2 regions of the Sphingobacterium sp. UBA7038 genome follow, and region 2 is predicted to be linked to the other one. Evidence: riboswitches for the same ligand, from Rfam matches in the RefSeq annotation. Region 2 holds a riboswitch; the other holds the start of a gene.
What was found. Region 2 has a riboswitch for thiamine pyrophosphate ahead of thiS (sulfur carrier protein ThiS). Riboswitches for the same ligand answer to the same signal wherever they lie in the genome.

Region 1 (7,435 bases), on a different contig from region 2:
ATTTTTGAAAGAAGTATTAAATTAAATAGCAAAGTCAGCAACAGCAATATCGACCCAAATGAATTATAACGCGAAACTGCACATTTATCCGATTATCATTCAGTTGTTGATATTGCTGTTTTATAGTCCCATTGCAGCATCGCAAACAGTAAAATCGTTAACAATAGCTAGCCCTACACAGGCAGTTCTGTTTGTAACCAATGAGTCCGATAAATCAACTGATTTTATCATGCGTTTACACGAAAAAAATGCTGCTGCGATTTTCAAGCAAGTACCTTTTAGCACAACAAAGTTACTGGTCACAAAAACCGATGCAAAAAAACTTACATTTAGCGTTAAAAATCAACAATGGACCATCGATGTATTGTCATTGAAACAACGTCATGCCATGATCTTGTTTGATGGCTTAGGCAAACCCAAGATCATATACGATAGTAATACCTATCTGGCAGCAGCCAAATCCATATTAAGCAACAGCACACAAGTTGCGTCAAAGAATCCTTCGTCACAATATAATGCCCAACATTTCTTTGACTCCATTGCACAAGTGCAATTTATTCCATCCAGGCAATATGCAGCGGCTATTATCGCCAATACAGCTCTCCCTCTTTACTACAGTCAGCGTAAAAATCAATGTGACGGCACGTATGTCATGCAGCAGTTTTCCGATGAAAATGAGGTGGAAACTGGAGCAATTGTGACGACTGTATATGAAGAAGGCAAAGAGCTCACATCCAACAATCTTTCCGGCGGAAATAATTATTTCAGCAAAAGATGCTATAATCAGTTCGGACTTATCGACTCCATACAGTACCTTCAAAACAGCAAATGGAGCAACAGCACCATTTACCGTTATCTCCCAAACGCCATTGTTTCCTACGATCCAACATTACAAACAGCGACAATAGACCACTTGAACAGCAAACTCCAGGTTGTAAAAAGTGAATCCATTCATTTTTTATACCAACGGATAGATTGGACCATTTACAGTTATGACAAACAGAATCGCATGAGTGAAGAGCTGTCGGGCAGAAATGATCAAAGGGAAAGTCGGGTCCGTTATGCGTATAGCGATCCGAAAACAAGTGATTATATACTACGCCAAACCTTCGATCAAAATGACCAACTCACAGCGGAAATCAAGCGATCCTACCGGGCCAACGAAACAGTTGATGAATTCTACTTCAAGGGGGTATTGCAACAAAAATCAATTGTAAAAGATTTGGGAAACTGTACGTATGAAAACCTGAACTATAACGGGCATGGGAAGCTCACGGGCAAATACGTACAAACAAGAAAACAGCTATAGACATAGAGCGAAAAGCCAGTATACACCCGATGGAACAAAAGTTCTACCCCCTATACAGTAAAAACACAGGACAAAATCAAAAAAAGCGGCAAAAGATACATTTCTGCATTAATTTTGATAGCGATAAATAAACATCGTATTGAAAAAAAGAAAATTGATCAGTCAACAGCACCCCTTGCTCTATTTTTTTGCAGTATGGGTAAGAAGAATGCAGCGAAAAGCCGTCTGGCTATTTGACGACAAAAAATACAGCAAAGTTAAATCAGCTGAAAAACTTCCCTTTCGTATTAAAAAGCATCAGTCTGTATTATTAAAAAAGCTGGGCGAAAATAATATGCAATTGCAGATCAACAAAGTGACCAACCTGAAAATTGCAGCAGCACAGATCAATAGCATTCTGATCAGACCGAAGGAAACCTTTTCATTTTGTAAACTCGTGGGGCTCCCCACCGTAAAGAAAGGGTATCTGCCCGGCATGGAGTTATCCTTCGGTGAAGCAAGGGCGGGTATTGGCGGTGGAATCTGTCAAATATCCAATCTCATCCATTGGCTTGTTATCCATAGTCCACTCACCGTCAGCGAACGTTATCATCACTCCTTTGATCCTTTTCCTGACGATGGTCGTGTTTTGCCATTCGGCAGTGGGGCTACCGTATTTTATAACTACCGTGATTATCAATTCACCAACAACACGCCTTACACCTTCCAGATCAACCTCTGGTTTACAGAGAAATGTTTAGAGGGCGAATTGAGGATCGATCAGGAGCTGGATTTTGCATACCATGTCGTTGAAAAAGAACATCAATTTCTTAAAATAGACAATCAGTTCTTTCGTAAAAATGAGATTTGGCGCGAGAAGTTTTTAAAATTTCAGGGTGGAAAGATTTTAGAAACAGAACTTTTGACCAAAAATTTTGCCCGGGTTACTTATACCCCTGTTGAATATATTGAAATTAGTGCCGATCAAAATCCGGCCTATTAATTTAACAAGCTAAGTGATCGAAAAATGACGGATATGAAAAGTCCTCTTTTTTGTTTAAATTTGGTCTGGCTTTGGGGGTATTCTGTATAGAATTGAGATAGTCCCTTTGAACCTGATTCGGTTTATACCGGCGTAGGGAAAAGCAAAAATCCACTGTACAGCATACTCCTTTACTGCGCAGTCTATCGCTCTTCTTCCCTCCAAGGCTACACCGTACATCTTAGCATATGTAAAAAGAATGGAAGATTCAATTATCAATTTATTAGCGCAGCTGAGGGTCGAAAAACCCCTTGTACACAACATCACAAACCTAGTCGTGATGAACAATACGGCCAACGCACTGTTAGCCCTAGGAGCGTCCCCCGTAATGGTACACAGTCCTTTAGAAGTACGCGAAGTTGTCGATATTGCGCAAGCTCTTGTTATTAATATCGGCACCTTGAGTGAAGATACAGCCGAAGCTATGCTGGTTGCTACCGAACATGCCAATACCATTGGACGGCCATGGGTACTTGATCCTGTTGGTGCTGGGATATCAGCATTCCGCAATGATTTATTAGCCAATCTACTGGATCTCAAACCAACGGTTATTCGTGGAAATGCATCAGAAATCATGACGCTGTACAATTTCAACCAACCGAACACAAAAGGAGTCGACAGCACGACAGCGAGTAAAGATGCGCTCCGATTTGGCCAATTATTGCAAGAGCAAACCGGTTCCATTATCTGTATTTCTGGAGAAGTAGACTATATCCTTTCACAGCAATACCGGGTTGAAGTTTTTAATGGCAACCCTTTAATGACACAGGTAACTGGACTTGGCTGTAGTGCTACTGCACTTATTGGTGCATTTCTAGGTGTTACAGACCAATATGTTGAAGCAGCTGTTGCCGGCGTTTCCATTTTGAGCTTGGCGGGAGAACTCGCAGCCCAAACAGCAGCTGGCCCGGGTACCCTGCAATTGAATCTCTATGATGAACTCTATAAGCTCAATGCAGAACGTCTAAAATCAAAGCTCAAGATCAAATGTTATGCGCATTAATCCGCTTTTTCCCTACCCTTTATATTTGGTAATTTCTGAGCGGGACTGTTATCCTCAACATTGGCTCAATGTCGCCGAAGAAGCCATCATTGGTGGAGTCGATCTTATTCAATTACGCGAAAAAGCTGACGATCCCGCTACATTTTTGGATAAAGCCATGCGTTTGAAAAAACTGACCGATCGTTATGGTATTCCGCTCGTGATCAATGATGCCGTAGCAATCGCTGCAAAAATCGAGGCATGGGGAGTACATGTGGGTCAAAATGATTTGCAGCCGCTCCCTATTCGCGAAAAATATGGCGATAAATTAAACATAGGCTGGTCCATAGAAGATATGCAGCAGCTGGAAAGTCCACAAATGTACGCTGTCGACCACCTTGGTGTAAGTCCCATTTTTTCTACGAGAACAAAAATGGATACGATTACTGAATGGGGAATTGCAGGTTTAAAACAACTTCGGAATAAGACGGAAAAACCATTGATCGCTATCGGAAGGATGAACTTACAAACTGCAGAAGAGACCTGGAATGCCGGTGCAGACTCCATTGCAGTCGTTTCGGCCATATGCCAAAGTCAAGATCCCAGAGCTGCCAGTGCACAACTAAAAGAACTATTAAAATGACAAAAGATAAAAAATACCGCGTCCCTACCGTACTCAGCATTGCGGGGTTCGATGGTAGCGGTGGTGCAGGTATACAAGCAGATACCAAAACCATATCTGCATTAGGTTGTTATGCCATGAATGTGTTAACTGCCTTACCCGTTCAGAACACACAAGGTGTAAGACGTATTTATGACATTCCTACAGCAGCCGTCCAGGACCAATTAGATGCTATTTTTGACGACATCTATCCCGATGCAATTAAAATAGGCATGGTACACCATATTGAACTTGTGGAGCTTATTAGCAGCTATTTAAAAGAATATAAAGGGCCTATCGTATTTGATCCAGTCATGGTCTCGACCAGCGGGCACAAGCTCATTCACGATGATACAATTCAGGCCTGCATTGAACTTCTTTTTCCTTTGGCAACGCTGATTACACCAAATTTAGACGAGGTAAGTGTTTTAGTAGACGAAGTTATTGACGATGTCGAGAGGATGAAAAAAGCGGGAAATAGCCTACTGGCGAAAGGTTGTCAATCCGTTTTGATTAAAGGCGGGCATCTCCAAAGTCAAGAATTAACATCCCTATTGTTCCAGCACAAGAATCCACCAATTGAATTCAAATCTCAAAAAATTAACAGCAAAAATACACATGGTTCCGGTTGTTCGCTTTCTTCAGCAATTGCGAGCCATTTGGCACAAGGCGTTGGTCTCGATAGCGCGGTTGAATTCGCATTGGCCTATATACACGCAGCAATAGCTGGTAGCAAAGACCTCATCATTGGCAAAGGAAATGGGCCATTAAATCACTTCCACAATCCGATTAAACTTATTCAATATGAACTGGACTGATCATGCCTGGGATTCAATAACATCAATTTATTCAGATATACTCACTATGCCGTTTATTGTTCAGCTTAGTGATGGTAGTCTTCCCCTGGATAAATTTCAATTTTACATGCAGCAGGATGCTTTCTATTTAGAAGAATTTGGCCGTGTGCTCGCCTTTATAGGTGCAAAAAGTACGGATAACCAACAAGCATTGGACTATTTCGAATTTGGTCGCAATGCGCTACTTGTTGAACGGGCATTACACGAAAATTACTTTCGGGAATTTGGTTTAAGTCCTGCCGACAAGAGCAACAAAATCGAACCAACCTGCCATCATTATGTTCATTTTCTTAAAAGCGTAGCCGCTTTCGAGAGCATTGAGGTTGCTATGGCGGCAACACTCCCCTGTTTTTGGATTTATAAGGAGGTCGGAGATCACATTGTATCGACAGCAAATACACAGGGAAATCCCTATTCCAAATGGATAGCAACTTATAGCGGTGAGGATTTTGCACAGGGCGTTATCAAGGCGAAAAACTACGTTGACAAAATTGCAGCAGAAACTACTGCAACAAAACGGGAGAAGATGCGACAAGTATTTATAACAGCTTCCCAATTAGAGTATCAATTCTGGTTAGCAGCCTACAAACGAAGAGTCTGGTAAACAAACTATTGTCCGATACCGAACAGTTGATGTTCAAAAATGAGCATGAACGAAAATAGCACTCAGGAACAAAACTAGTGTTAATCAGTATTTTAAACGGATTTAAAGTTTTGGCATTACTATTATACTATAGGTGGCAGTTAACGATAGAGCGTATGCATAAGCACATAAGAAACGATAAAAAGGGAAATTAAAATGAAACTTTCAGTAAAAATAAATTTAAACTAATAACAGAAAAATAATGAAAAGAATCTTAACCATTGCCTTTATTTCATTTTTATATGTAGCTCAGGCACAAGAACGCGAAACACGTAAGATCACTGCTCCAGATGGCATTTCATCGGCAACTTCATTACGTGTAGATTATATTCACTCTAATCGCAACGAGGTTATTGTTGAAGCAGATAATCCCGAACATTTATCCCTTATCGAAACGACTGTAAAAAACGGTACACTGTATGTACAGTATAAAAGAAACAGTTCAATCAGAAATGCGAGAAACAATCGCGTAACTGTTTACTCAAGCAAGATACCGACACGCTTTTCGGCATCATCCAGCAGTTCGATCTATACCGATGAAACGATTAAGGCAAACAAAATTTCTGTAGACGTATCCTCCTCCGCAAAAATATCGCTTAAAAAAATAATTGCTGATGATATCAACCTTTCAACGAGCTCTTCTAGCAAGTTAACGACAGATGTCAGCAGTAAAAATTTGCAAGTATCGGCAAGCAGTTCGTCTAAGCAGGAAATTGCGGGTAGCGCTTCAAATTTAAATTTGAACACCAATTCATCCGCATCGGTTGACATGAGCCGTTTCTCGACAACAAATGCCCAAGTACAAGCCAATTCGTCTGCAAATGTTACGCTCAGCGTGAAAGAAAACTTACAGGGAAATGTTTCTACATCGGCAAGAATTGCGTTAAAAAATCAACCAAAAAATGTCCAAGTTGACAAATCAACAAGTGGCAAAGTAGTATTGTAATTTTTAGTGTGGTCTTTAAAAAAGACTGTTTATTTATGTTTAATGTTTAGTTAGCTTAAAGGTGATACATACCCCAGTATCACCTTTGCTTTTATTAGCATTTTTGCTCACACTTCTCCTTCTCCTTCTCCTTCTCCTTCTCCTTCTCCTTATAAATTCACACATTTATCACCTCAAAAAACTGTATCAGGAAATTAATGACATCGATAGCAAAACCAGATTTCAGCTAAAAAAATTATTTTAGGTCTCGGTTTCAGGACATTTTTGTATATTAATATTCATATAAATGCCAAACTTTCGACGCAATGGACAATTTTTTAGCGACTTGTATCAAGCAATTTCAATATTATAAATCTTTGGGTGATAAAACATTGCACAGTTAAGCACTGAACAACTCTTTTGGCAACCCAATGATTCGAGCAATAGCATTGCATTAATTGTTAAACATTTAGGTGGAAATATGCTTTCCCGATGGACCGATTTCCTCACCACAGATGGCGAAAAACAAAATAGAAACCGCGACCAGGAGTTTGAGAACAGTTGGGTAGATCGCGATGAGCTTATTACCTATTGGAATGCTGGATGGTCCTGTCTGTTTCAAGCAATTGAATCCCTCGAAGAAGAAGATCTCGCTAAAATCATTTATATCCGTAATCAAGGACATACCGTCATGGAAGCGATCTTGCGGCAGCTAGCACATTATCCCTACCACATCGGTCAGATGCTCTATATTGGGAAAATATGTTTGGATGATAAATGGACCTCCTTATCAATACCCAAAGGTAGTTCAGCGTCCTATAATAGGGAGAAATTCAGCCATGAAAAACAGCAACAACATTTCACGTCGGAGTTTATAAAAGGGAATCAGGACAATTTGTCTTAAATAAGCTTTTTCACTTAGTTAACACAATAATTACTTGATTGGAAAGCATCGGATGCTAACCTAATTTCCGCAAACTTTTAAGTATATTTGTCATACATACAACTATTCCTTTTTTTTTGATTTCATTGGTAAG
Region 2 (7,435 bases):
CCCAATCCGGCTACTTCGTTAGTCCTCCAAACTATTTGCAACTTCCGTTGGCGGCAGCCAGTCAACCTATTCCAATCGCCAACAACAGAGAACCGGATCAATTGATGAATAAGGTGTATTCAACCATGGGACGTCGCGACTTAACCTTATTTTCAATCGGTGTTCCTTCCGGAAGTCTCCTACCTACCGCAAAATTAAAAAAAGAAATCGTCCTCGCTACACGGGAGCTCAGCGATGGTGGCACAGCATATGAACCCTTGCAAGGCAATATAAAATTACGTCGTATGGTGGCCGTACGTTCATTGGCCTGGGGTGGAAATCTAAATGAAGATGATGTCGTTACTACCAACGGCTGTATGAATGCTTTAGTTTTGTGTCTGATGGCCTTAACCAAACCTGGAGATACACTGGCTCTGGAAAGCCCCTGCTATCCGGGTATCCTCCAACTTGCCGTCAGTCTAGGGCTTAAGGTGCTGGAAATAGCTACGGACCCCATCATAGGAATAGACATTGAAGCCCTCAAAAATCTGTTGCCCCAAATTAAAGTCTGTTTACTGGTCCCCAATTTTAACACCCCTTTGGGTTATTGCATGCCGGATGAGCATAAGCGGGAAATTGTGGCATTGCTGTCAAAACACCAAATTCCGCTAATCGAAGATGACACCTACAGCGACCTCCATTTTGGCACGCAACGCCCCAAATGTTGCAAATCTTTTGACCGGGATGGCAATGTCCTCTGGTGTGGATCCGTTTCAAAGACGTTGGCTCCAGGCTTCCGTGTCGGATGGGTTGCTCCTGGAAAATACAAAGAACAGATTATCAAACTAAAACTGATCCATTCCCTGTCATCTACGGCGATCATCAATGAGGCGGTTGGAAATTTTCTATTAACCGGAAAGTATGAAAACCACCTGCGTAAACTTCGTAGATCATTAACGGAAAACTACCAGCGCTACGCTGCTATCATTTCGGCCCATTTTCCGGAAGGCACTAAAATTAGCCGTCCACAGGGTGGACTTGCCCTATGGGTCGAGTTTCCAAAACACATCGATACAGGCAAGCTATATAACTATGCGCTTAAACTACAGATCAGCATTTCACCGGGGCGGATTTTCACCTTACAGGATCAATTTCACCATTGCATGCGTCTCTGTATTGGTTTACCCTGGAGCAATGAACTCGCTTTAAAATTAAAACAGCTCGGTAAACTTACAAAAGCACTCTAATACATAACATGATAAGAGCATAATACCAACGGTCGGGGCAATAAAACAACAGATCGGAGCCTATGATTACTTGAGTTCCAGCTCCAGCCTATGTTTACCAGCCTCCAATTGGACGGCATCGCTACTGCTAATGCTAACATTATCCGGCGGATAAAATGTCGCCGTGGCATTTGCGGGTATTTGGATATCATAAACAATCTTTTTATCCTTTAACTTCCATTCGGAAACAATTTTACCGTAGGGTGAATCATAAGAAATAGAAGATTTTTTCAGTTCCTGGGGAAAGATGGGTTTTAAAAGCACATGTTTAAATCCAGGTTGTTTAGGATCTGGCAGAATCCCGCCGATAGATTTAAAAAACCAACCACCGATTTCGCCAAACATCATGTGGTTGTCTGAAATATCACGCGTTGCTTTTAAATCCCAGTTCTCCAACAATGTTGTCGCGCCATTTACAATCCACCATCCCCAAGACGGATAAGTATCTTGTACCGCAACCTTATAGGCTGTCGTTGCATAACCGTTATCTTTTAACGCATTCAATAATGCTTTTGCACCCAATACTCCTACATCTAAGTGAAAGTTGGCCTCTTCCACTTTCTTATTCAGGTTGGCTGCAACCCGGGCTTTCATTTCGTCAGGTACCACACCCCAATAGAGTGGAACACTCAGTTCAGTCTGTGTTCCATTGCTATAAATACCCTTGGAAGCATCTAAAAATTTAGCGTTGATGGCCGTCTTAATTTTTCTGCTCAGCAGTTCATATTTTTGTTGATCTGCTGTGTATCCAAACAATTTAGCCGTAGCAGCCAAGATGGTCGCATCCACATAAAAATAAACCGAGGAGGTCAACTCCAGATTCGACTGTGACTTCACTGGCACCCAGTCTCCACGCCCAAAAGTTGTCAACCCAGATGTGCTGATTCCGTCGACATAATCCACATAGCGTTTGATATTAAGATAGCATTCTTCTAATGCACGTGGGTCTCCATAAAACTGATAGATCTGCCAGGGAATAATGGCAATGGTACTTGTCCAATCCAAACCATTCGCTGTACCATAACCCCATCCCCCAGTTGGAATAATATCGGGTAAGACACCGTTCTCCTGTTGCTCATCACGATGATCCGCCATCCATTTTTCATAAACTGTTATCCCGTCAAAATTGTACAAAGCTGTTTCAATCGCAAGGTGCCCATCCCCTGTCCAACCGTTCTTTTCGCGCTGCGGACAGTCTGTCGGATAGCCCATCAAATTGGACAAGTAGGCATTGTTGGTCGCTTCCCATAGTTTGTTGACCAACGCTGATGACGTCTTGAGCTGTCCAATGGCGGGCACATCACTATGCATAAAATAAGCGGTCACAGCCGAACTATCCAATGCAATTGCCGCACTACTACTAATTTCGACGTAACGAAATCCTTTGTAACCGAACTTTGCCATAAACTCATCATTACGACCGCTTAAGGTAAGAATGTCCGTTTGAAAGGGCTCCTTTTCCTTATCGCCCCGATAATAAACATCAATATTGGACAGGTCAAGACGCCCATCTGCCGACAATCGTTCACCGTGCTTGATACGTAGCATAGTCCCTGCAGCTCCTTTGACTTTAACTTTTGTAATCCCAGCCATATTTTGGCCCATATCGAAAACATAAGTACGTTGGTCTATCTTTGTCACTGATTTGGGCTTATAGGACTTCACGAGCCGAATCGGTACCATCTGTTGGGTAACGATATGTGCAGATGGCGCATTTCTATACTGAACAGCCTTCCAAGTTGAATCATCATATTTAGGTTTGTCCCAGTTGGGTATTTCCAGTCTTGCATCATAATGCTCACCAGTGTAAATATTATTATAAGTAATTGGTCCCGAAGCTGTTTTCCACTGCTTATCTGAAACAATAGTTTCTACTGTACCATCTGTATAGACGATTTTCAGCTCTAAACAGAATGTTGGTCGGGCCCGCCACGGTGCTTTATCAAAGTTCCAAACCGCCAGTGGTTGGTGATTATACCAGCCATTCCCCAAAACAACGCCAATAGCGTTCTCTCCTTGTTGGAGCTGCTGGGTTACGTCCGTCACGACATATAATGTACGCCGGTCGAATCGAGTATACATTGGATCCAGGCGATGGTCTCCTACGCGTTGACCATTCATGGAAAGTTCATATAGCCCTGCTGTGGCAATATACGCGCGTGCAGACTTTATCGGCTTATTTATCTTAAATTCTGTCCTAAAATAAGGCGTTTCTCGCGCATGAATATCCTTATTGTCGCTAATCCATTTTCCCTTCCAAAGGTCCATTCCCATCATTCCAGTTTCGAACGATGCTATTTTAGAACTTGTTGATATACCATCCTTATCCCATACTTTAACCTTCCAGAAATACGTGGTCTGTGGCTTTAACTGTGCGCCGTTATAGGTCACTAACATGGACGAGCTGAGCTGTTTGCCACTATCCCAGCTATTTTTCGTCTCCTTCAGTAGTGCCAGCGAATCTTGCCCTAAAAGGATCTGATAAGCCTGTTGTACCGCACCATTACGTTGGTCCTCAAGTCGCCAGCTAAGTCTCGGCTGGGTTGCATCGATACCCAATGGATTGACCAGATGTTCGCATGTCAACTGTACCGCGATGCAGTTGCTTTTAGGTTGGGCATAAGTGCTGTTCGTTATACACAACAGTATTGTCAATAAAATCCTACGCATGAAAAGATACTATTCTTGGTGATTGTTAAATTGTTTTAGCTGATTTAAAAATCTAATATATCAAATATTTTCCACATGGTGACCTGTACTTTCCTGCACGATATACCTCAGGCAGCAAAATAAATTCTTGCAACTTTCATAAAAATAACCTTATATTAGTCGCAACTTTAGGGGTGTCTGCTCATGCAGGCTGAGATTTTACCCTTAGAACCTGATCCGGATCATACTGGCGTAGGGAAAAGTGAGCTGTCTACAAGGTGCATTGCTGCGCCTTTGTGTAGCCATTCCTAAAGTTTTACCAAAAAAAATTAAGGAATGGAACTTACAATAAACCATCAAATTCGATTTTTCGATCCCGCACTTACGTCACTAGAAGGCTTGTTACTTTTGGAATTATCTGGCAAAACCCAGGGCGTGGCTGTAGCCATCAACAACCAAGTCATCCCCAAAAAGGACTGGGGTACGACAACACTTAAACCTTATGATCAGATTATCTTAATCACTGCATCTCAAGGCGGCTAGCCTTTCAAAAAAAATCAACCGAGTAATTCACCACAATACAGAAAAAATGACAGCTGAAACAATTACGCAATCCCCCTTTCCAAATGCAAAGAAAATTTTTGTAGCCGGAAAACTATTTCCTATTCAAGTCGCTATGCGTCAAATCTCCTTGAGCCCAACCAAATTAACGAATGGACAGATCGAAATTAATCCGCCGGTAACAATCTATGATACTTCTGGGCCTTATACAGATGACACTATCCATATCGATATCCGCAAAGGACTCCCTCGCCTTCGCGAGCAGTGGATCTTGGATCGTCAGGATGTCATACAGTTGGCTGGCATCAGCTCTGAATATGGACAAAAACGACTTTCTGATCCAACGTTGGACGAACTCCGATTTGCCTATAGCCACAAACCGAAAGTAGCCTCTGCCGGCAAGAATGTCACCCAATTACATTATGCAAAGCAAGGCATCATTACCCCGGAAATGGAGTATGTTGCTATCCGGGAAAACCAACGTATTGAGCAGTTGGAAGCTAGTACCCCTGGGATGGATCATCAGCATCGGGGGCAAAACTTTGGTGCGAGAACACATGATAAAGCTATTACACCAGAATTTGTCCGTGAAGAAATCGCCGCCGGAAGAGCGATCATACCCAATAATATTAATCACCCTGAAAGTGAACCCATGATTATCGGACGCAACTTTCTTGTTAAAATCAATGCCAATATTGGCAATAGCGCCGTAAGTTCAAGCATAGAGGAAGAAGTTGAGAAAGCGGTATGGGCCTGTCGTTGGGGGGCTGATACCATCATGGATCTATCCACTGGCAAAAATATTCACGAAACCCGCGAATGGATTATCCGTAACTCGCCAGTCCCAATCGGTACAGTACCGATCTATCAGGCGCTCGAAAAAGTAAAGGGGGTGGCCGAGGATCTTACCTGGGAAATATTCAAAGATACCTTGATTGAACAGGCCGAACAGGGTGTTTCGTACTTTACCATACACGCCGGCGTATTGCTTCGTTATATCCATCTCACGGCATCCCGAGTTACTGGAATTGTCTCCAGAGGCGGCTCTATCATGGCCAAATGGTGTCTTTTTCATCACAAAGAAAATTTTCTCTATACCCATTTTGAGGAAATATGCGAAATTATGAAACAATATGATGTGGCTTTTTCACTTGGCGACGGTCTTCGCCCCGGAGCTATTGCAGATGCAAACGATGCAGCTCAATTTGCGGAGCTCGAAACCCTGGGCGAACTCACCAAAATCGCCTGGAAACATGATGTTCAGGTGATGATCGAAGGGCCAGGACATGTTCCTATGCAATTGATCAAAGAGAATATGGACAAGCAATTGGCCTGTTGTGACGAAGCGCCATTTTATACCTTAGGTCCCTTAACAACAGATATTGCTCCAGGCTATGACCATATCACATCCGCCATTGGAGCGGCTATGATCGGTTGGTATGGCTGTGCAATGCTTTGCTATGTTACCCCCAAAGAACACCTGGGTCTACCAAATAAAAAAGATGTCAAAGATGGTGTAATCACCTATAAACTAGCTGCCCATGCGGCCGATTTAGCCAAAGGACACCCTGGTGCACAATATCGTGATAACGCCTTGAGTAAAGCCAGATTCGAATTCAGATGGGAAGATCAATTCAACCTTTCCCTTGATCCAGATACCGCACGGGAATATCATGACGAAACATTGCCGGCAGATGCGGCTAAAGTGGCGCACTTCTGCTCCATGTGCGGTCCCAAATTTTGCTCGATGAAAATAACGCAGGAAATCAGGGATAGTGCCGCCCAGGGGATGCTGGAAAAATCGCAGGAATTCATCGCACAAGGAAAAGAGATCTATTCATGATTATTGCATTGACAGCAGCAGAAACAATCCGTTCTGAACAGGCGATTATAACAGCGTTGTTTAAAGAAGGTCTTGATATTCTGCATTTGCGTAAGTATCATTTTACAGACTTACAAATGTCGCGATATATAGAAACTATAGCTCCTATATACCGCGACAGATTGGTTTTACACTCACATCCGCATCTATCGGCTGAGCTTGGGATTGCACGAATCCACCTGAACGATAAAAGTAGACTGCATGAATCTGCAAATCAACTGGGGCCTACAACAATCTGTTCAACATCTGTGCATGATATTGATCAATTCAATAGCCTTGATGAACGTTGGGCCTATGCTTTTTTCAGTCCATTATTTCCGAGCATCTCAAAAGTGGGGTATGGAACGCATAATGCAAGACTAGGTCAACTACCGTCACGCGCCAACTTTGCTGTTCGTCTCATCGGTCTTGGAGGGATAAACCAAAACAACTGTCTTATTCCGATGCAGCAAGGTGCAGATGGAATTGCCTTATATGGCACTTTATGGAAACATCGGGATCCTATTCAAAATTTTATTGCATGCAAACAAAAACTATGGAAAGACTCCAATATATCTCACAAGGTAAAACTATAAGGGAACAAAAAAACAACATGCTGAAAGTGCTGGACGCTGGGGCCAAATGGATACAGATCCGATGGAAGGAAGCCGAGGAAAAAGATCTTTATGCGCTCGCCGAAGAGATCAGGCAGGCTTGTTCCGAATTTGGTGCCAGCTGTATCATCAATGACCATCCTTCGCTTGCAGCGGCTGTAGACGCTGATGGGGTGCACTTGGGACTGGACGACTGCAGTGTAGCAGCTGCCCGGCACCTATTGGGTGCAGGAAAAATAATTGGCGGTACAGCCAATAGCTTTGCCAATGTAAAGCAAAGAATAAGTGAACATTGTGACTATATCGGGCTCGGGCCATTCAACTATACCACGACAAAACAAAAACTAAGTCCCCTACTGGGGATTGCAGGATATGAAAACATCATCCAACAAGTCCACCGAGAAGGCCTAACCCCTATTCCAATATTCGCAATTGGCGGTATAAGCCAACTTGAAGATATCCAACATCTATTAGAAATTGGCGTC

Region 1: linked by a shared signal. The riboswitch ahead of thiM (hydroxyethylthiazole kinase) and the one ahead of thiS (sulfur carrier protein ThiS) in region 2 are both predicted to bind thiamine pyrophosphate.

Annotation. Positions count from the first base shown of each region.
Region 1 covers NZ_DLAV01000015.1:233,009-240,443, reverse strand. Annotated here, with positions in the region: gene B3H30_RS10055 (dienelactone hydrolase family protein) at 1-25, shown strand, start outside; gene B3H30_RS10050 (hypothetical protein) at 59-1,309, shown strand; gene B3H30_RS10045 (VanW family protein) at 1,449-2,291, shown strand; TPP riboswitch at 2,355-2,447, shown strand; gene thiM (hydroxyethylthiazole kinase) at 2,530-3,333, shown strand; gene thiE (thiamine phosphate synthase) at 3,323-3,955, shown strand; gene thiD (bifunctional hydroxymethylpyrimidine kinase/phosphomethylpyrimidine kinase) at 3,952-4,791, shown strand; gene tenA (thiaminase II) at 4,778-5,434, shown strand; gene B3H30_RS10020 (GIN domain-containing protein) at 5,676-6,419, shown strand; gene B3H30_RS10015 (DUF1572 family protein) at 6,790-7,302, shown strand.
Region 2 covers NZ_DLAV01000020.1:56,643-64,077, forward strand. Annotated here, with positions in the region: gene B3H30_RS13885 (PLP-dependent aminotransferase family protein) at 1-1,226, shown strand, start outside; gene B3H30_RS13890 (alpha-L-rhamnosidase) at 1,293-3,935, opposite strand; TPP riboswitch at 4,095-4,190, shown strand; gene thiS (sulfur carrier protein ThiS) at 4,251-4,457, shown strand; gene thiC (phosphomethylpyrimidine synthase ThiC) at 4,504-6,318, shown strand; gene B3H30_RS13905 (thiamine phosphate synthase) at 6,315-6,932, shown strand; gene thiE (thiamine phosphate synthase) at 6,878-7,435, shown strand, end outside.